Linked DNA regions of Lentimonas sp. CC4. The protein of the gene in region 1 interacts with the protein of each later gene in a pairwise test. Links are inferred from orthologs where the notes say so. Each region holds a gene or a part of one and is shown on either strand. Other genes may lie near its edges.

Region 1 (10,092 bases):
TCATTTTTTAAAGAACTCCAGGCCACTTGAGTTTCAGCCACAAAAAGGCACAAAGAAGCACGAAAAACTAAACAGCAGAAATTTTTGTGTATTTTTGCGCCTCTTTGTGGCCATAAAATACTCATGGATAGAACCTCATCCGATTCAACTTTTGCTAATATGCGATGGCATTGGCGTTCAGTCACCCACACACGACTCTGAATCCTAATCCAAGACTCGACCCAAAGAAGATTAAGAGTATGAGTAAGATTACGATTAAGGCTCTCCCCCTCCCCACTTTCCACTCCTCACTCTCCACTTCGTAAAATGTCCGCATTCCTCAAAGCATTTGCTCTCAACACATGGGAGATGGTCGCCGAAATGGCGCCCTACCTGATCTTCGGCTTCGCCATCGCGGGGCTCCTGCACATTTTAATTCGCAAGGAGCAAGTGCAACGCCTCCTCGGCAAGCCCGGACTCAGCTCCGTCCTCAAGTCCTGCGCGATCGGCGTGCCGATGCCGCTGTGTTCCTGCTCCGTCATTCCCGTCGCCGCCTCCCTACGAAAGAGTGGCGCTAGCCGCGGCGCCACCGCCGCCTTCCTCAGCTCCACCCCACAAACCGGAGTCGATAGCATCCTAGCCACCTATGCCCTCATGGGCGGCCTCTTCACCGCAGTGCGCGTCGCAGTGGCCTTTGTCAGCGGCATCGTCACTGGCTTTCTAATCGAGCTCTTCTGCAAAGAGAAAGTGGAAGACACCACTCCAAGCCCAAACCTTTCTCCATCCACAATCAATCTCAGTCCGAACCTCAGCCTTAATCCTAATCTTACTCTTAACCCTAATCAGTCCCTGACTCCTCCGTCCGCAGCCCCCACACCGAGTAAGATTACGAGTATGAGCATGATTAAGACAGAAAAGCCTCAAGTCTCAGGCCTCCAACCTCAGGTCTCCCCCCTCAAGTCTCCCCCCTCAGGTCTCCCCAAGCGGAGCCTAAGCGCCGCTCTCCGCTACGGCTTCATCAACCTCCCAGCCGACCTGGCCGTCGCCCTACTCGTCGGCCTCGGACTCGCAGGACTCATCACCACACTCCTCCCAGCCGACCTCATCAGCGGCTCCTTTAGCACTGGCCCACTCGCCTTCTTGCTCGCCACTGTGATCAGCCTGCCACTCTACATCTGCGCCACCGCTTCCATCCCGATGGCCTATGCCCTGATGGCCGCGGGGCTCTCACCCGGCGCTGCCCTCATCTTTCTAATCACCGGTCCCGCGACCAACACCACGACGGTTGTCACCATCTGGAAACTTATTGGGCGCAAAGCCACACTCATCTACCTAGGCTGCCTCACAGTGATTGCATGGCTCGCAGGCTGGCTGCTCAATAGCAGTCTCACTTCAAGTGCAATGGAGCACGCCGCACACGACCACGCAGACATGCAACCCGCACTCTGGCAACACGCCAGCGGCGTTGCCTTGATTGTGATTTTATTCGTCTCACTCTACACCATGCGCCAACCGAAGCAGGCCACGAAATCCTGCTGCTGCGCGAATTAGAGAATACCGCGATAGACTGACCAACTACCGATGCCACGCACACTGAGAGGGGAACTACGACCTGCAGCACCAGTCCAACGCATGTTTTCAACCGTTAATGGACGTTCATAAACGTAAATCACATACGGCATAGTAAAAACAAACAGAGCCAGTGAACAATGTATTGATGCCCAGAGCAGGCATTCAATCGTAGGTGGCATCCTTCAGGTGGTCACCGCCTTGGTAAGGAGACACCCCATCGCCATGTCGGTCGAGCACCTAAAGGAACTCGACTACGCCCTCAGTGAACTCTGCGGTTTAAAAAATGCGATCTATCGTTTGGATCCGCCATCGTGGTTAAGCGCACATTAAGCGGGCAACAAACGATAAAGAATAAGCGACTTTAAGAGTCGCAAAACATTCCCTTTTCAGTCTCCCAAACCCATTAAATAGCATTGCACATCACAGATGCAGGCAGTTCATTGACTTACCATAATTAACCTACGTCACTCTTTCAACGCGAGCTTACATCCCACCTTCCAGCATATGAAACATCCTATAGCATTCATTCTCATCGCAGCTGCGGCACTACTCTCAGGCTGCAATGAAAGTGAGGAAGTCACTCAAGCAGAATGGCCCTCATACTGGTTCTGGGCCCCTGCTCCAGCTCACGACACTTGGCCAGCGAAATATGCCCCCTACCCAAAATATAAAACTGAAAGCACATGGACCAAAGACAGTTTCAAACGATTTCTAGATATATCTGATATAAAGGTTAATTTTGAGCCATATGACTCATCCACTCACTTCCTCACCGTTCAAGTGATGATCTATGACAAGGAGCAGGAGAAAGAGATGCAAGTCTGTAGCCTATCTCATCAGAACACTCGTAACGCTGAGGACGGGATCTATCTTTATATCGCGATCGCCCCTGAAGAGTTCGGTAAGAATGCCCTCTTTGACTCACCACGTTGGAAACTATATATAGAATCCGGCGTGCCAAGGAGCGGTCTATACGAAATCAGAGAACTCATCCCCAATCTCTCTGCGGATGCAGAGAAAGGCTCAAGCATTACATTTCATCTTCAAAGAAAGGACAACAAGGAGGGCACGCCATACATCGCCTTCGCCGACACTAGTAACTATGAGATAAGGATTTATTCTCATTTAGTGGAGATCGAAACGCAGGACTAAGCAAGCCGATCGCATGCAGTTTGGGTCAAGTGGCAGGAGCTTAAGGGCTGAAGGCCGCCATTGGCGGCTGTCCAATTTTCCATATTTTTATAGCAATTACCCGCGTCGACAATTGCGACACTCACCCATCTAACCAAGGAATCTACAACCTCTGGCTTGGCAACAAGTGCCTGAGGACAACTCCTAGATGTGCGGGATAGAGTCTCCCAACACCAGCCTTTGAGCGAATTCCCGAATCCCTACTTCGCATCCACCGGAACGAGCCCCGACCATTTATAGAGTTCGATTTGAAGCTCTACTTCGGAGCCTCCCCCCGCCTTAGCTGAAGGCGCATACCCACTCACAAATTTACCAGAACGCGAACCGATCTCAAACGTTCCCTCCGGTAAATTATCAAACTCGAACCGCCCCTGCGCATCCGTGTTCTCGCAATCAAACCATGTGGGATAGGCACCTTCGACATATTCTGCACGTGTTGCATACACTTCAGCTCCCGGAATGACTCGGCCAGTCGACGCTTCGCGCACCACTCCGACGATCCGATAGCCTTGTTTCAACGGAAACACTTGCTCACGCTTTCTAGACTTAATTTTAAGTCGGCTAGGCTGATGCCCCAGAACCGAATCCACCATCAAATAGTAGGAGCCATCTACATCAAAGTTGAGCCCCTCGATCTGAAAACGTCCCTCAGCATCAGTCATCGGCCCATCTCTAGAAAACCCATGTCCTGCATCAGGTTGAAACGAAAATCGAGTTTTCTGATATGCCACAGGACGACCCTCTGAATCTAGGATACGCCCAGCAATCGTCTCACCGACAGGCAGCACACAATCGAACTGATGCAGCGGCTGTTCTTCGGTAACCTCAATAAGTTCCGACAATACATGTGTATAATTACGATTCACACAAATAACATACACTCCACCAACTGGCAACGGCGTCGCCAAATAGCGATCACTTAGATCATGGCTCAAGCTAGAGTTTTTCACTTCCACACGTAGCGAACGATCCCTCATGGTGTTTCCTTCGACATCAGCCACAAACACAGAGATGTGAGCACCCCGCGCAGGGCTACCATCGACTTCATGCACATTTCCCATGATCGCACCCGCAGGCTCTGCATCGACTTCAATTTCAAAGACTGAACCATCCTCATTGAAAAGAACCTCATCACGAAGACTGCCAGTGGGACGCTGAATCCAATATCCCGTCAACCCTTCTGGTAATAGCTCCACGCGATTCGGAGCAGGCACCGAAAACGTTGAGACTCCATCCAGCACATCGACTCGCTTGCGCACTAATTGTCTCACTGCGGCCGAGCCCTCAGCATACTTCAGATGCTGCGCAATCATTGAACCATTCACAGGAGGCTGCCCATCCGGCACATTGAATCGAACACGGACCTGCTGAAGCCCCGATTTACTTCTAGCACTCAATGGCGTCAAATCGATCAGAACGACATCGTCCTCATCCTGTAAATCCGCCCATGTATACTCAAAATCAGCATCATTGACCCGCACTCGGATCTCGGACTGATAGCGTGGCAAATATGAAAATCGAGCAATACCATCGACGACTGTAACTTGTTGCACCTCACCGAACGGAGTATACCCACCATCGTCATCAATCTTCAAAGTTGGAGCGATATTCACTTTGATCGTCTCCCCCTCACCTAGCCATTCTGCAGGCACGCCCCTTAATTCAAAACTAAAGGGCTTCACTGACAACATAGGCAAGTCATACGATTGCCCAGCAGTCACTGGCCCAAGCACGGCACCTGCATAACCGTAGATCTCTGCCACATAATAATAGTGAGTATCACTACGCAAACCATCCAACACGACGACTCCCTGACTGTTACTCGGTGCAACTGACGGTGGTGAACCATATGTATGAACGCCCTCAGAGCTCCTCCTGCCTTTCAAACCGATTTCAGCGCCCGCAATTGGCTCGCCTGTCACTTGATCAACAACTCGGATCTCTGTCGGCTCAGTGCGTGACAAACGCAACTCCACCATTTCATCCTCAGCAAGCGTCACACCTTTAAAAACCCCTTGCTCATACCCCGCCGACGAGGTTTTCAAGTTCACAGGATAGTGCGCAAGATGCTCAAAGTTCGCGATACCGTCTGCACCTGACAATCCATCAAAACGAATATTTTGCCCTGGGCCTAAGTCGTAACTCCCCTGGACCTTCACACTTTCAAGCACCTCACCCTCCTCATCGACAAAACGCACTTTAGCTCGATCACCTTCACTTAATTCAAGCACCACACCGTCAACATCTTCCTCAATGTAACCAAAATCATGATACACGGGAGCCACACCGTCAGCCTTTGCCATTAACTGTGACTCCCCATTCCCTACGGTAAAATCAAAATGCCCAGACCTATCAGTTCGACCAGAGATATGAGACTGCCCACTGCTCGTTTGAGAATACCTATAAAAGGTAATCCGCTCATCAGGCACCACGCCGCCAGGCAGAAGAAATTGCCCACGAACCGTAAACTTCGGATCCGAGGCCGAGCTCGCACGATAACGATAGTCCGGATAAACAGCCTGCAGCTCAGCGATCTCCGCAATACGCTCTTCGGGCGTCATCAACTGCACCGCAACGGTCGCTGTCAGTTGAAAAAGTCCAATGCCAACAAGACTCAGCGTAATCAGCCCCGCTACCACAGGCAGTCGCAGGTGCAGATCCGGAGTCGATGCCGGCTGCAGTAAACGCTTCACTCGGCTCAGCAACGAGGCCGACCGACCATCCCCTGCAAATGCAGGTGCAAGCTCAAGCCCTACCGGCACATGCCCTTCGGCCGCATCGACTAGGGTGCGTATATAAGTCAGCTTTTGCCCAGTCACCTCCACCGCAATGGCATCGCAACATGCTTCACGCTCCGCCCGCACCTGCCCACTGATCCACCATAGACATGGATTGAAAAAGAGCAGCGCCTCCGCAATCAACTGAAAGAAATTGACGACGTGATCGTAGCGTCGAATGTGCGCTAACTCGTGCGCAATGATTGCTTCCAATTGCTCGGGGCTCAACGCGGTCAACTGACTCAGCGGCAGTAACACCACAGGCTTCAACAATCCACACACGGCCGCAACCGGCACCTGCGCACTCGATAAAATCGGCACCAAGCGCCGCATCCCGACCTTCTTAAATACCCGCAAGAAAGGCTCGGTCGAAATCGGCTCCGCACTCCGCTTCAAGCGCCGCGCTCCACTCACCGCAGCAATCACCCGCACAATCCCAATCACCGATCCAATCAACCACAGCGAAAAACAAATCTGCCGCCAGCCCCATTCAGAGGAAACACCAACCGACGTAGCAGCCTCTGGCGCTAAAGTCTGGCTCACTCGCGACTCTGGTATGACTGCCATAGAAGCGTCCAAAACTTCGATCGGCTCCAAAGCCTGAACCGAAGCAACCAACCCATCTAACTGTTGCTCAGCCCGGTGCTGCACTACCGAAAGACTCATTGGAACCGCAGCACAGGCGAGCCCGAAAGCCACCAAGCTAATGCCATAGCGCACATCCGTTCGCCTGCCAGGCAAACATCGTAGCACAACAAAAAGCAGCACTGCAATGACAGCCCCCTGCCAGAGATGGTGCAACAATGCCTCGACAATCACGTCGACAGAAAGCTCAGCAAACCAATCCATTATTGATTCGCCTCGTCGTTCTGATTCGACTCATGCGCTTCCAGCAATTTACGAATCTCGGCCAGTTCACCCGCATCCACAGAGTCGGCCTGTAGCAATTGCTGCATCACCGCGCTCGGCTTTCCTCCGAATACTTGACTAATCAAGCGCTGCATCAACGGCGTCGCCACCACATCACGCTCCACCGCTGGCAACCAATGATCCGCACTACCCGTCGCAGGCCGCTCACGCCGCAGAAAGCCCTTCTTTTCCATGACCTGCATGACAGAGAGCACACTCGTATAGGCACGCGCTTTACCATCTGTTAGACGCTCGCGCACTTCACGCACGGTCAACGGAGCCGTCTCCCAAAGGATACTGAGTATGTGTAGTTCGAAGTCTGAAGGCTTTTTCTTGATCATCGCGCGTGCTAATTTAAAGGACTACTGTATTTACAGTAGATATGCCTACTGTAACTACAGTAGTGCGCAAGAAAAAATTCAGCTACGCGCTTGATTCAAGCTCTTCATAAGGCGTTCCATTCATTTTCAAGCAGAGCGGTGATAATAATTTGCACTCACGAAAACAGCCTCACAACTTGGCGGCTTGGAATTGATACAGGCACAGATTGAATACTTCGCAGGCGTATGGACGCCCCTCGCGCTCGTGGGCATTTTCCTCGTCAGCTCATTGCTGATCATCTGGCGTCTAGAAAAAATGACGCATCGCGGCGTTGAAGGCACCGTGCTGGGCACGCTTTTCATGCCTTACTTTTCAGGACTAGGCAATTTGGTGTTCATCGCCGTCGTGCTGAAAAACAAAGGCCCTGCAGAAGAAGTTGCGATCAACTGTTGGACGAATAACATCACCAACCTGTGCCTGCTACTTGCTGTGCCGGCACTGATCTGGGGACTGCAACTCGGCTCCCAATCCAAAGCTAAAAAGGCTCAGCGCGATTCGAAGCTTCACCGCCTGTCGCTCGCACTGACCCTAGTAGCGATGCTGTTCTTCAGCCTCATGGTTTGGGTGCTCGGCCAAGACGGCACGATTGATCGCTTCGACGGCTTCGCACTCGTCGGCCTCTTCCTCTTTTGGCAATGCTTCCACGTCTATGAAGTGCTCAAAGAAAACACCCGCAGCGGCAGCTCATGGCACCCTGCGATCATCATTGACCTAGTCCTAATCCTGATTGGCAGCGTGCTCACATTGGTATCCGTCGACGGTATCGTCACTGCGATCATGAACAGCGAGAGCGGATTTTTCAGCGCGAACCAACTCGGCCTACTAACGGGCTGGTTGATGGTGCTGCCCAATGCCGTGCTCGCTTTTTACTACGCCTACAAACGTAAAGCCGATGTCGTTTACAGCTCACAAGTCGGTGACGGACATATCTGCATTCCGCTTTGCATTGGCCTCTATGCCATCTTCCAGCCGATGCCGCTACCCGACATGTTTGATATCGGCCTGCTCTTGATCGCAGGCGCCGCACTACTACACCTCGCCTGTATTGTAATTTTTCGCCGCCTTCCCAAACTCATCGCAGTCGTGATGGTCGGTGCCTACGGCTACAGCCTCTATTGGCAATTTGCGGGTTGATCGCAGAACCTTTGATTTGTGATTGAGTCTCCTGCCTCGGGCACATTCACTCGGCAAATGACGACTCTCGGGACTCCTTTTACATCGACAGCAAAAAAAGTGCTACTCTGTGGCTCAGGCGAACTGGGCAAAGAAGTCGCCATCGAACTCCAGCGCTACGGCGTCGAAGTGATCGCCGTGGATGCCTATGCCGACGCACCAGCCATGCAAGTCGCAGACCGCTCCCACATCGTCTCGATGCTCGACGGTGCGGCGCTGCGTGCCGTGATTGAGCTCGAAAAGCCCGACCTCGTCGTGCCGGAAGTCGAGGCAATCGCCACCGACACACTGGCCGAACTCGAGCGCGAAGGAGCCGTCACCGTCATCCCGACCGCACGCGCCACACAGTTGACAATGAACCGCGAAGGCATTCGTCGCCTCGCAGCTGAAGAACTCGGCCATCTCACCTCTCCCTATCAGTTTGCCGACGCCTTCGAAGACTTCCGCGCCGCAATCGACTCGATCGGTATGCCCTGCGTGATCAAGCCGATCATGAGTTCTTCGGGTAAAGGACAGAGCGTCGTTAAAACCGAGGCCGACATCCAAGCCTCTTGGGACTACGCGCAAGAAGGTGGCCGTGCCGGCAAGGGCAAAGTCATCGTCGAAGGCTTTGTCGAATTCGACTACGAAATTACTCTCCTCACCGTGCGCCATGTTGGTGGCACCAGTTTCTGTGCCCCCATCGGGCACATTCAAGTCGACGGCGACTACCGCGAGTCTTGGCAGCCACAAGCCATGAGCGATGCGGCACTCAAGAGTGCGCAGCAAATGGCCGAATCCGTCACCGCCAGCCTAGGGGGCTACGGCCTGTTCGGCGTCGAGCTTTTCGTCAAAGGCGACACCGTAATCTTCAGCGAAGTGTCTCCACGCCCACACGACACTGGCATGGTCACCATGATCTCACAGGATCTTCCGCAATTCTCGCTGCACGCCCGCGCCATCCTCGGCCTGCCGATCCCGACGATCCGTCAGTTTGGCCCGAGCGCCTCTTCCGTGATTTTAGTCGAAGGCACGTCCAAACAAGTTAGCTTCGGCAACTTGGGACAAGCCCTCAGCGAGCCCGACACGCAGCTACGCCTCTTTGGCAAACCTGAAGTGAACGGCAAGCGCCGCATGGGGGTCGCCCTAGCACGCGCAGAAACAATTGAAGCGGCACGTGAAAAAGCCTGCCGCGCGTCGAGTGCGGTGGACGTGCAGTTGTAGCCATGCAACTCCACACGCTGCAGGCCGCATCACGCTCGCCCTCCGCGAGTCGATTTCGGCACTCGCCGACCAGCAGCATTTTATTCGCGCTCATCCTACTCACCATCACTGGTGCGATCGTATGCTGGCATGTGATGGGCGATCTACCGCGCATCATCATGCTCTTCTCAGCCGGAAGCTGTGCGCTGATCAGCCTGTTTGCGCTCTCCACAGTCAAACATGCACTCCGCGCAACGAACTGGATCCTTACAGTCGATCCCCAACAGGTGCAGATCAAGTTCCGCTCGTATCTCAACGCAACTTCCCACAAGAGGATCCACAAGTCGCCGAACTCAAACTGACAGAGATCGAATCCGCAAACATCACCAAGCAAACACTGAAAGCCCCCGGCGCTGACAACGCCACGACTACGTCTTTCCACACCTTTTTAGATCTGCACACCCCAAGCACAGATCTCCAACCACTCAAAGCGCAGCTCAAATATGAGCGAACCTGCAAAGCTCCCAAAACAGGGCGACTCGTCACAAGCAGCAGCAAATATCAGCACTACCCGGTATCCATCGTCGGCGAACATACGGTTCGCATCGCATGGCGCTCGCCCAGTGACCGCATTACGCCCAACATCAAGACGGCACTCAAAGCATTCAGCCGCCAAGGCATCCGGATCGATCCCTTACAAAAGGAGACACACGATCTCACCAAGACGGCCAGTGAGCAAACTGCTCAAGACGATCAGATCCTACAGCTCGCCGAACACGGTAATATGCTAGCCGCGATCAAACTCACTCGAAAAAGTTACGGCATGCGTTTAACCGAAGCTAAGGCCTTCGTCGAAGATCTGCTGCAGTAGCCTACGCTACAAAACAAACAATCTAGCCTAAATTGAATCCCGATTGACTTATACGAA
Region 2 (10,142 bases), 1.4 Mb from region 1 along the record:
GAGTTCTTTCAGGTAGTGTCGCGGGTCTTCGAGCATTTCAGGCGTAACGTCGAAACGCTTGATCGCGCTGGAGGGGAGTTCGAATTTGAAATCGCGGAATAGTCGTTCTAGCACGGTCATAAGCCCGCGTGCGCCAGTGCCTTCGGTGCTGGCTTTTTCGGCGATCGCTAAGATTGCCTCGGCTGAAATGTTGAAATCTATGCCATAGCCGCGGAAATCGTCGATATATTGATTGAGGATGCTCCCCTCTGAGGTCGTTAAGATATGCGCTAGATCTTCGGATGAGAGGCTGCGGCACGCGACGCGGACGGGCACGCGGCCGATAAACTCCGGTTCAAATCCGTATTTGGTAAAATCCGTGGTTTCAGCAAAGCGCAGGTAGCTGGATAGGTCTTCGGCGCTTTCGTGCTGTGCTGCGCCAAAGCCCATTTGGCTCTTGGTGAGGCGTTTCTTGATTGATTCCGAGAGTTTATCGAAGGCGCCACTGACAATGAATAAAATATTGCGGGTGTTGATCGACTTGCGCTGCGGTTCCTTTCCTCGCTGGAGATCCATGGCTGCTTGCATTTGTGCCATCATATCCGTGGGGCTGAATAAGTTGACCTCGGTCTCTTCCATTAGCTTGAGCAGGTTGATCTGCACACCGCGCCCAGAGACGTCGCGACCGCCCATGCCGCCTTCGTTGGCTATTTTGTCGATTTCGTCGACAAAAATGATGCCGTGTTCGGCGAGTTCAATGTCGCCATCGGCCGCTTTGACTAGATCGCGCACGAGATCCTCTACGTCTGATCCGACATAGCCAGTTTCTGAAAATTTAGTGGCATCGGCTTTGACAAAGGGCACGCCGATCAGTCGAGCGATGTTTTTAATCAGGTATGTTTTGCCGACACCGGTCGGTCCGAGTAGCAGGATGTTTTGCTTGCTGTATTCTTTCGCCAGTGTTTTTTTTCCGGATAAGCTCTGGCGAACGTGGTTATAGTGATCGCAGATGGCGACTGAGAGCACTTTTTTTGCTTCATCTTGTCGGATGACGAACCGGTTTAAGTAGTCTCTGACTTCTTTGGGCTTGAGGTGAAAGCTGCGAATTTTTTCTAGCGGGTCAGACTCGCTAACTGCCTCATCTACATTGGTTTCGTCACCATCGTGGAGGGTGTCATCGTCAAAAATATCAGATTCATTGAAGGTATGAGTCGACACCTTGACATTTGAATCTTTAAACAATTCGCTCAGTTGACGTTGAATCTCTTCAAAAGGATTAGGTGGTTCTTTATCACTCATGTTTTCTAGTTTGACAGCGTATTTTCGATCAGAAGTATCGCCCTAACAATAACTTTCGTTTTTCGTATCATCAAGTTTTTCAAAGCCTTTACAGCATAAATAGCATGTCCAATAACCTTACTAAACGCGATATCGTCCTCGATATCTACGAGAAAACCGACTTTGCGCAAAAAGAAGTGCGCGAAACTGTTCAATTAACGCTTGATGCCATTGCGAACGCACTGAGTGAAGGCCGCAACGTGGAGCTTCGTAACTTCGGTGTCTTCGAGGTGCAGGTGCGTAAGTCGCGTATTGGCCGTAACCCGAACAAGCCAGAAACCGATGTCGTCATTCCTACACGTGCTGTGATTAAGTTCAAGGCAGGTAAAGAGTTGAAGGCGAAGCTCAAGGAGCTCGACGTCGACTCGCTTCAAAACGGCAAATAAGCCGTTCTATTTTTACAGTTTAGAGGGCTCTGCCATGCAGTTTCAGTCATTACCCGGGTTTCGGGAATTCTATCCAGATGCGTGTGCGCGCCGGAATCACATTTTCGGTCAGTGGAAGCAGGTCGCGCGTGCGTTTAACTTTCAAGAGTATGATGCACCTGTGCTAGAGCCTCTGGAGTTGTATATTGAGAAGTCGGGCGAGGAAATCGTTGGCCAGCTCTTCAATTTCGAAGACCGTGGTGGTCGTGCTGTGGCCTTGCGCCCAGAGATGACGCCGTCGCTCGCGCGTCTGATCGGAGCAAAGGCGAATAGTCTGAAGCGCCCGATCAAGTGGTTTAATATCGGAGAGCACTATCGCTATGAGAAACCTCAAAAGGGCCGCTTGCGGGCATTTTATCAGTTCAATGTCGATATTTTCGGTGAGGCTGGGCCAGGTGCTGATGCTGAGTTGATCGCTCTTTTGGTGCAGGCTTTGCGTGCGTTCGGGCTCGATTCTGGTGACTTTAAAGTGCGCCTGAGTGATCGTGATCTCTGGTTGCTGATGTTGGCCGCTGAGGGGCTGAATGAAGCGGGCAGTGCTACAGTGCTGGGTATCATCGATAAGTTGGAGCGCACTGACCGCGTGAAGGCTGTCGAGAAACTCGCTGAGGTTTTGGGGGATGAGGCGGATGCCTTTCTCGCTCGTGTGGAAAAGGTGATTGCGATTCGTGATTTCGATGAACTTTCGACTTATATTTTGAATTTACCGCTGGAAGGTGACTTGGCTGAGCAGGCTAAGAAGCGCCTCGATGATTGGAGTGCGTTGCTGCGTGGCATTAACGGTGCAGGTGCTGGTGATTTTATTCAAATCGACCTCGGAATCGTTCGTGGCCTCGCCTATTATACTGGTTTTGTGTTTGAAGCATTCGAAGCGAGTGGCGAAGGCCGTGCGCTTGCGGGCGGCGGGCGTTATGACGCCTTGGTTAAGAAACTCGGTGGCCCTGAAATGCCAGCTGTCGGTTTTGCAATGGGCGATGTGACTTTAGAGGATCTTCTCGAATCGAAGAAACTTTTGAGCACTTACGTCGAAAGTCCCGACTTCATTGCCATTATCGGTGGTGCTGAGGCGCGGGACGCGGCGATGGGCGACGCTGCCTTGTTGCGTTCGATGGGCTATCGCGTTGATTATCCCTTGAAAGATCAAGGCTTCGGTAAGCAGTTTAAAGATGCGAATCAGAAAGGCGCACGTTTTGCACTGATCTATGGTTCTGATGAGATCGAGAAGGGCGTGGTCAAGATTCGTGATTTCTCGACGGGACTAGAGCAGGAGTTTTCGCGTCAGGGCTTGGCCGGGGTAGTGCCTGAGTTGATGACTGGTGGCTTGTTGTCAGATGAGGGGGATGGATCATCTGCAGATGGGTGATTAACCCTACTTGTCGGTAGGGTGTGCGGTTCTTTTCTTGTTAAGGTATTGTTAATCAATCGCTCGTTGTGTGTATTCACTTTACTTTGTAAGGGGTCTGGATTCATTAATTTTTATTAATTGTAGATATAGTTATGTTAAAACCTAAAAAGCTTTTATTCTGGATCTTGTTTGGCATCGTCGCCTTTCAGTTGTTTGAGTATGTGAAGGTTCAAACAGAAGGTGACGTTATTGCTTATAAGCGCTTAGCAAAGGCGATTATGAAAAATGATGACTATGTCATAAAAGATGCGTCAGCAGGGGAACTTGCCGCGAAAATACTTACAACTCAAACTGGGCGTGAAGAGTTGTTTCATGGCTCTGATATTTTAATGACTTATTATAACGTGAAATCACGGAAGGTAAGTGCTGATCAGAATAGCGTATCGCTTGTTGTGGAGCAGGTCTCTCGGGTCAATCCTCCAGGATTTGACACCCTTTGGGGAGAAAAGGAAGTGCGCTTGAAGCATGCGGTGCAGTTAGTTAAGCGAGACCAAGATTGGATAATTAAAAGTTTTGATGACCCTGCGATTGATATGGCTCCTACTGGTGGTGGTCATAAGTCAGAATTACGTCTCTTTTTAGATCTGTAGTCTGGCTCAGGCTTGCGCTGGAGTGACTATCGTCTTCAGACTGTGATGATGAAAGTTTTCACATATAAAAGCTGTAGCTCCTGTCGTAAAGCGACCAAATGGCTCAACGAGCAGGGTATTTCCTTTGAGGAAATCCCTATCAGAGATACTCCACCAAGTGTCCAAGAATTACGGCAAATGCTGAGCTACCAAGCCGATGAGTTGCGCAAGTTATTTAACACTGCTGGAGGTGATTACCGAGAGTTGAATTTGAAGGATAAGCTACCTGGAATGCCGGTCGACGACGCGCTCGACCTTCTTGCGGGGCGTGGTAATTTGGTCAAACGTCCGTTCTTGCTGGGCAATGGTGTCGGGCTCGTCGGCTTTAAGGAAGCGCAATGGGCGCAGGCGCTTGGACGCTAGTGTGTGAAGCAGATATTGCTACCAACCTCCGGCAGACTTGCGTCCTGCCTGCCTAGGCAGGGTGCGCTGGCGAAATAGTGCAGCAATCATGTGTTACGCCTGATCACAGCTAAGGAGGCGACTCGCACTATCCTGAACTATGCTTCTAGTTGATTCGGTGTTCAAGGTCGCGGATCAAATCTAGTAAGAAGGCGTTGTTGCCACCGAGTGCTTCGGCGGCTTCGATCGCAGCGGCGGTATGTTTTTTTGCTTCAGAATACGCGCCGTCGATGCCGTGCAGAGCGACGTAGGTGCTTTTGTCGACTGCGCTATCGTTGCCGACTGGCTTGCCCAGCTCCTCAGGGTTCGAGGTGGCATCTAAAATGTCATCAACAATCTGAAAGGTGAGTCCGATATGGTAGCCGACTGCTTCGATTTGTTTGAGCTGTGCTTCGCTTGGGGCGCAGAAGCGTAGCCCCATCGTGAGGGCGGCGGTGAGCAGGGCGCCGGTTTTGTTCTCGTGAATGTAGCGCAGTGTTTCCGTGTTGATTGGCTTACCTTCGTTGTCGATGTCTTCCTGCTGGCCGCCGATCAGGCGTTCGCTACCGCTGGCGGTGGAGAGGTCATAGATTAGGCCAGTTGCTAAGGTTGGTTGGTTGATGTAGTGCCCCGCCAGAAGTTGAAAGGCGTAGGTGAGGAGCGAGTCGCCTGCGAGCACTGCGGTGGCTTCGTCAAATTGTGTGTGGCAGGAGGGGCGGCCGCGGCGCAGGTCACTATCGTCAATCGAGGGTAGGTCGTCGTGAATTAGAGTATAGGTGTGTAGGCACTCGATCGCCACAGCTGCGGCGAGTGGATCGGCATTCGATGGGAATAATTCGCTCGCAGCCATCACCAGCACGGGGCGGATACGTTTGCCGCCAGCTTCCATTGAGTAGCGCATGGCAGCGTGCAGTCGCTCGGGGCGCGTGGATGCAGCAGGTAGTAGCTGCTCGATTCCCAGTTCCACTCGTTTTTGATAGGTGGCCAATTTTTCTTTTAATGCGTGATTCACTCGGCTACCTTGACTGAACCTAGCTATGAAGGAAAAGCCCATATTTGAAGAAGTTTTCACCCAATTGACCTGTCAGCCTAAATTTGGGCTCAAGTTGTTGATTGGGAGTGCGCTTTCTTTCGTCCCTATTGTGAATTTTTTCGCATTTGGTTATTTGTATCGATTCGCTGCCCAAGTGCGACGCAGTGGGCAGCTTCGCCTACCGGAGTGGGATGACTGGGCTGGACTTTTTTCGGATGGCTTGAAGTTCGCCGTGGCGTGGGCGACTTATTGGTTGCTGCCGATGCTAGTGGTGGTGCTTTTGTCCCGTATGCTATGTGCGTTTGGGATGGTTACAGTGGCTTATCTTTTGGTGACTTCTGTTCTTGGGCTTGCATCGGTGTTGTTTAGCGTGGCTTTGTATCGCTTACAGATGCGCTCTGATTTTAAAGATTTATTGGACGTGGTTTTAATCGTCCGGATGAGTTGTATGAAGGGGCATGAGTTTATTATACCAGTGCTAGTTTTTCTCGGTATTTGTGCGTTTTCATTGCCACTTTATGGTTTCGCCTTCTTTGTTAGTTTTCTTTTGTTAATTGCTCAAGCAAGCCTGTGCTATCGTTCTCTCGAGTCTGGTAAGTAACCCCGATTATTCTTATATTATGTCTGCTAATAAAAATGTTGAAGAACGCGAAGCCACGCTAGGTGGGGTTCTGTTTCTAGGTGCTCTGATGGCATTGCTAGGTGCCTTTGGAGGCTTTATGTTTCTGGCTTCGGTGTCGCCGAAATCTTATAAATCGGTCGAGGAGCTGCAGGCTTATTTAGAAAAGACTTCAGAGCCGAATTTGTTGGAGGCATCCTATTTCGAAGGCCCTGTTTCTAGAAGCCGCAGTTGGGAATTGAAGCGTGATGAGTTATTTAGTGGTAGCGCGACTACCGTTGAGCTGACTTCTGGTGAGATTAATGCGTGGATGGCATCGAAATTTCGTCAGTCCAAGCCTGCGTCTAATGATGAAGAGGCGCCGAATATTGTGATTCTCCCTGGTGCTCCGAACTTCTTTATCGACGCAAATCTTGGCTTTTTTCTTAACTTACCAACTGATGTCTCTATTTATGGGAGCGATTACAATTGGTTGGTCGTGGCTCAGGGGCATTTCTCCGATGGTCCGTGGGTTGAGTTCCAAGTGGATGCGTTGCATGTCAATGATGCGGGGATCCCAGTGGTTGGTGGTGTTGCAGATAGGTTTGTTGGTGCGTTGTTGCAGGCGTATTCTGAGACCGAAGAGTTTATCGCAATCCAGAAAGCGTGGACAAGAGTTGAATCAGTGGAACTTGTTGAAGACATGATCCGTTTGAAGCTTCGCTAATGAAGTCGAGTTCCTACCGTCAGATTCTTTGCTGTTTTTTGCTAAGTTTGTTGCCACATTTTGGTGTTGCACAAAGTGGTGAGAAATTGTCTTTTGTCGAAGGGCGTTACTGTGAAGTCGTCGGCACTGATCAACGCTCTGTCTCGTTTGCAAATACTCTGGGCGAACATGTGATTGAGCAGTGTGCCAGTTACCTTCGGGCTGGTAGCCATAGTTTTCCGCAGCGGCTTTTCGTTGCGCTTCGGCCTGAAGATCGGGTTGCGTTTGAAGGGGACTATCAAATTCAAATCGGGGCTCGTGGGCAAGTGAGCTTGAACCTTCGATGGGGGGCGGATTTGGCATTAGAAACGGTGTGTCGTGCCTTTGCCGAGGCTTACATTGTGCGTTATGTGAATTTTAACTATGGCCCAGATGCTAGCGATAAAATCCGCTATTGGGCGGTGTCAGGGCTCGCTTCGCAGTGTTACTTGAGTCTGCGTCCTGCACTGCAGGGGCAATATATACGAGAGGCGCGTGAGGACGGAGTATTGAAGATCGAAGCATTGCTAGGTCTTGATTTGGCAACTGCTCATCAGAGTGATCTGTCTCCACGCGATGGTTATTGGGTGCTTTATGCATTGCGAAAGCGTGGCTTGAGTCGAACCGACACCGGAGATCTTCTTGATCGAGCCATTGCAGGACGCGATGTCACTGTGACAATGGAAGCTTTGATACAGCCAGTGGATGTAGATCAACAGCCTATTACCTTGGAGGCCTGGTGGCAGAGTCAAATGGCTAATTATCTTACCGAAGAGCCTGAGCATTACGATAGTATGGATGCTTCTCAGGTGTGGTTAGAAGAACTGGCTCAGTTTGATACGTATCGTGCCTCTGGCGGTGAACTAAAGAATCTTAAAGAGCTTTGGGTGCATCGTGACGATGAGGCGTTGCGTGCTGTCATTGCGGCTCGTCGTGAGATTATTGCCATTCGTATTGAGCGTGTGAACCCAGCGTATTTTAATGCCGCTCAGTCGCTCGGCGCACTTTACGAAACGACTCTTCAGTCTGAGCGTAAGTTTGAGTTTATCCATGCATTTACCGGCTATCTCAGCGATTGGGAAGATACGAAGCGACTACATGAAAAGACGCATGCTCTACTCGACGCACCCAAGTAGTGCGTCGATGTTACCGTAGCTGCATTTGGTTGCCTTGGATTGGCCTTTGCTCAATCTAGACCAGCAATTCAATAAGAATCTTGGCGATAAGAATCATGACGATCAACGCCACGGGATAGGCGGACACGTAGCTGATGACTGGCACTTGAGAATCTGTCTTCGCTGTGATGGCGCCGAGGGCAGGGGTCGATGTCATACCGCCACAAATCCCTCCGAGTGATTGAAGTGGATCTAGTTTGAAGAGCTTACGTGCCAGAGGCCATGCGATGATGAGCGGCACGACGCTAACGAGCATCCCCAAGCCAAAGAGTGTGATGCCGTATTCTTGCACAGTTGCTACGAGTGATACGCCGCCACGCACACCTGCATTCGCGAGGAAGAACACCAATCCGAGGTCTTGGAGTAATAGGCGAGTCGGGCGTGGGATGTGTCCCACGATCCGCCCTACCTTACCGAAATGTCCGAGTAGCAGCGCGACCAAGAGTGGGCCACCGGCGAGGCCGAGGGTAAGTGGCGTGCTGCCAGGAAGGCCGATGGGGATCAAGCCCGCGATGATACCGAGCGTCAGCCCGGCGGAAAGTGAGAGCAGGTCGGTGGAGTCGATCGCGTTGCTACGGTGTCCGACTGCTTTGCCGAAATTTTTGAGATCTTCGCTGCGTCCAACAGTGGTGAGGTTGTCATGTGTTTCGATCAGCGTCGCTGTGTTGGGGACAAATGTTAAGCCGTTACGAGTGATGCGAGTGATGACGACGCCGTATTTTTTGAGTGGAGCGATATCGCGGATGGATTTACCCGCCATTTTGCGATCTGTGACGAGCAGATTTTGACGTTCATTTTCGACGTCTTTTAATACGTGGCGGTCGCTGCGCTGGCCTAGGTAGTCGATCGCAATCGCAATCTCTTTGCTGCGGCCGACTAGAAGGAGGAGTTGCCCTTCACTAAATTCATCCCCGTAGCTAAGTGGCACGAGTTGATCGTCTTTTAGAATTCGTGAAACTTGGCAGGCGTTGAGATTATTAATGCCTGCATCGGCGATTTTTTTGCCAAGCAAATTTTTATTGGTCACTTCTACCAGCACTGTGATGACGCGGTCGTCGGTATTGTCCTCTGCTTCATGCTCTTCTGCGATGGCTTCCAAATCGTGCTTTAAAATACGTGGTAAGAGTTGCACAAATAGCACAACGCCGATGACGCCAAAGGGGTAGGCGATACCATAGCCGATACTGACGCCAGAGGCACCGTCTTTTAGGCCTTCTGTTGCAGCAGCGAGAGCAGGGGTGCTGGTGAGGGCGCCGGCAAAAATGCCTGCAGCTAAGTCTGCTGGTAAATTTAATAGTTCTGCACCCGCCCAGGTGATGGCGCCACCAGTCGCGACGATGACGAGTGCTAGTTTTGCGAGTGTCGCACCTTCGCGGGCTACGGATGCGAAGAAGCGGCCACCTGCACCAATGCCTACACAATAGACGAAGAGCACGAGGCCAAGTGTGCCGATGCCGCCTGGAATGCTATAGCCTAGATGCCCTGCGAGTAGGGCTGTAAACAGAACTCCAGAACTGCCGAGGTTGATTCCTTTGATGGTGATGTTCCCAAAAAGTAGGCCCGATGCGATAATGGCGAACAGCGCAATGAGCGGCTGGTCGAGTAGCAGTTGGTTGATGGCTTCAATGTTCATAAGTAAAATTAATACTAGAAAAGTCTAGGATAAGTCATGGTTGTTGCAAGCTCACTTTTCAAATTCGAGCGGATTCTCTTGAGCTAGAGCTAAGTAGCAAGCACGGAACACCTCACGCATATTACCGTGATTGCAATAAAAGGCTTTTTCTGCGTGTTTGCAGAGGGTGTCGCTGTAATAATCGCCAGCGAGTTGACGCACAAATTGATGTGCGAGTGGCCAATTGACTTCTGTTTGTCGTAGGATGGGCACACCTCGTTTACGATGTAGGGTAGCGATGAGCGTGAATCCATTGCTGCGAGCAGTTCGGCAGATGCGCCGCCATTGCCAAAAGTTAAGCACTTCTGCGCCATCAAACAAGCAGACCTGCTGCGGCTTTAGATCTTGTAGCTGAATGGTGACTTTCCTGCGCTCATGCGGAGTGGAGTCGAGATTTAGCCGGCACCAGTGTGTCGTGTAGCCACGTTGCTGTAATAATGGTTCCAGGTCTTCGAGTAGTGTCGTCTTGCCAGTGCCTTTTGCCCCGAGCAAGCAACTGCACGCTTGTCTCAGCGCGCGGTCGGCGAGGGCTTCAAGTGTATCGACTTCCAGCATGTAGCGGATTTTCTCAATGCTTGAGGAACGAAAGGGATTTGCGCTGGCTTTCATTCTTAGGAAAAGAGGGACGAGGCATGAAAGTTGTTTTGAGCGGAAGGGGATGGCAAATGAAAATCTAATTTGGCTTCGAACGATTGTTGAACTGTTTCGTGATCATCCACGGTTGACCTGTGCCCTCGCACAGACATTTTTAGCGATCGATGG

Evidence for each region.
Region 2: the proteins of purT (region 1) and GZZ87_RS15365 interact in binary tests that used the Escherichia coli proteins (3 or more experiments, as listed by UniProt). The link is inferred for Lentimonas sp. CC4 from one-to-one orthologs.

Annotation. Positions count from the first base shown.
Region 1 is NZ_CACVBO010000001.1:2,155,141-2,165,232, reverse strand. What follows is about bases 7,228-10,092. They hold purT (formate-dependent phosphoribosylglycinamide formyltransferase), read left to right. Parts: upstream 7,228-8,000; coding sequence 8,001-9,185; downstream 9,186-10,092. Other genes in these bases: GZZ87_RS09465 (hypothetical protein), read left to right, coding at 9,139-10,035; GZZ87_RS09475 (sodium:calcium symporter), read left to right, coding at 7,228-7,943. In the rest of the region: GZZ87_RS09500 (SO_0444 family Cu/Zn efflux transporter), read left to right, coding at 307-1,530; GZZ87_RS09495 (hypothetical protein), read right to left, coding at 1,527-1,730; GZZ87_RS09490 (hypothetical protein), read left to right, coding at 2,056-2,703; GZZ87_RS09485 (M56 family metallopeptidase), read right to left, coding at 2,943-6,368; GZZ87_RS09480 (BlaI/MecI/CopY family transcriptional regulator), read right to left, coding at 6,368-6,769; more of GZZ87_RS09475, read left to right, coding at 6,954-7,227. UniProt on the Escherichia coli protein: Involved in the de novo purine biosynthesis. Catalyzes the transfer of formate to 5-phospho-ribosyl-glycinamide (GAR), producing 5-phospho-ribosyl-N-formylglycinamide (FGAR). Formate is provided by PurU via hydrolysis of 10-formyl-tetrahydrofolate.
Region 2 is NZ_CACVBO010000001.1:3,581,300-3,591,441, reverse strand. Bases 3,249-6,163 are described here. They hold GZZ87_RS15365 (polyprenyl synthetase family protein), read right to left. Parts: upstream 5,212-6,163; coding sequence 4,285-5,211; downstream 3,249-4,284. Other genes in these bases: GZZ87_RS15355 (hypothetical protein), read left to right, coding at 5,811-6,163; GZZ87_RS15360 (DUF4013 domain-containing protein), read left to right, coding at 5,195-5,791; GZZ87_RS15370 (arsenate reductase family protein), read left to right, coding at 3,780-4,139; GZZ87_RS15375 (hypothetical protein), read left to right, coding at 3,249-3,737. Also shown: GZZ87_RS15390 (AAA family ATPase), read right to left, coding at 1-1,278; GZZ87_RS15385 (HU family DNA-binding protein), read left to right, coding at 1,299-1,703; hisS (histidine--tRNA ligase), read left to right, coding at 1,738-3,105; more of GZZ87_RS15375, read left to right, coding at 3,240-3,248; more of GZZ87_RS15355, read left to right, coding at 6,164-6,515; GZZ87_RS15350 (hypothetical protein), read left to right, coding at 6,602-7,669; GZZ87_RS15345 (TrkA C-terminal domain-containing protein), read right to left, coding at 7,725-9,341; GZZ87_RS15340 (molybdopterin-guanine dinucleotide biosynthesis protein MobB), read right to left, coding at 9,393-9,989; GZZ87_RS15335 (tyrosine-protein phosphatase), read left to right, coding at 10,139-10,142.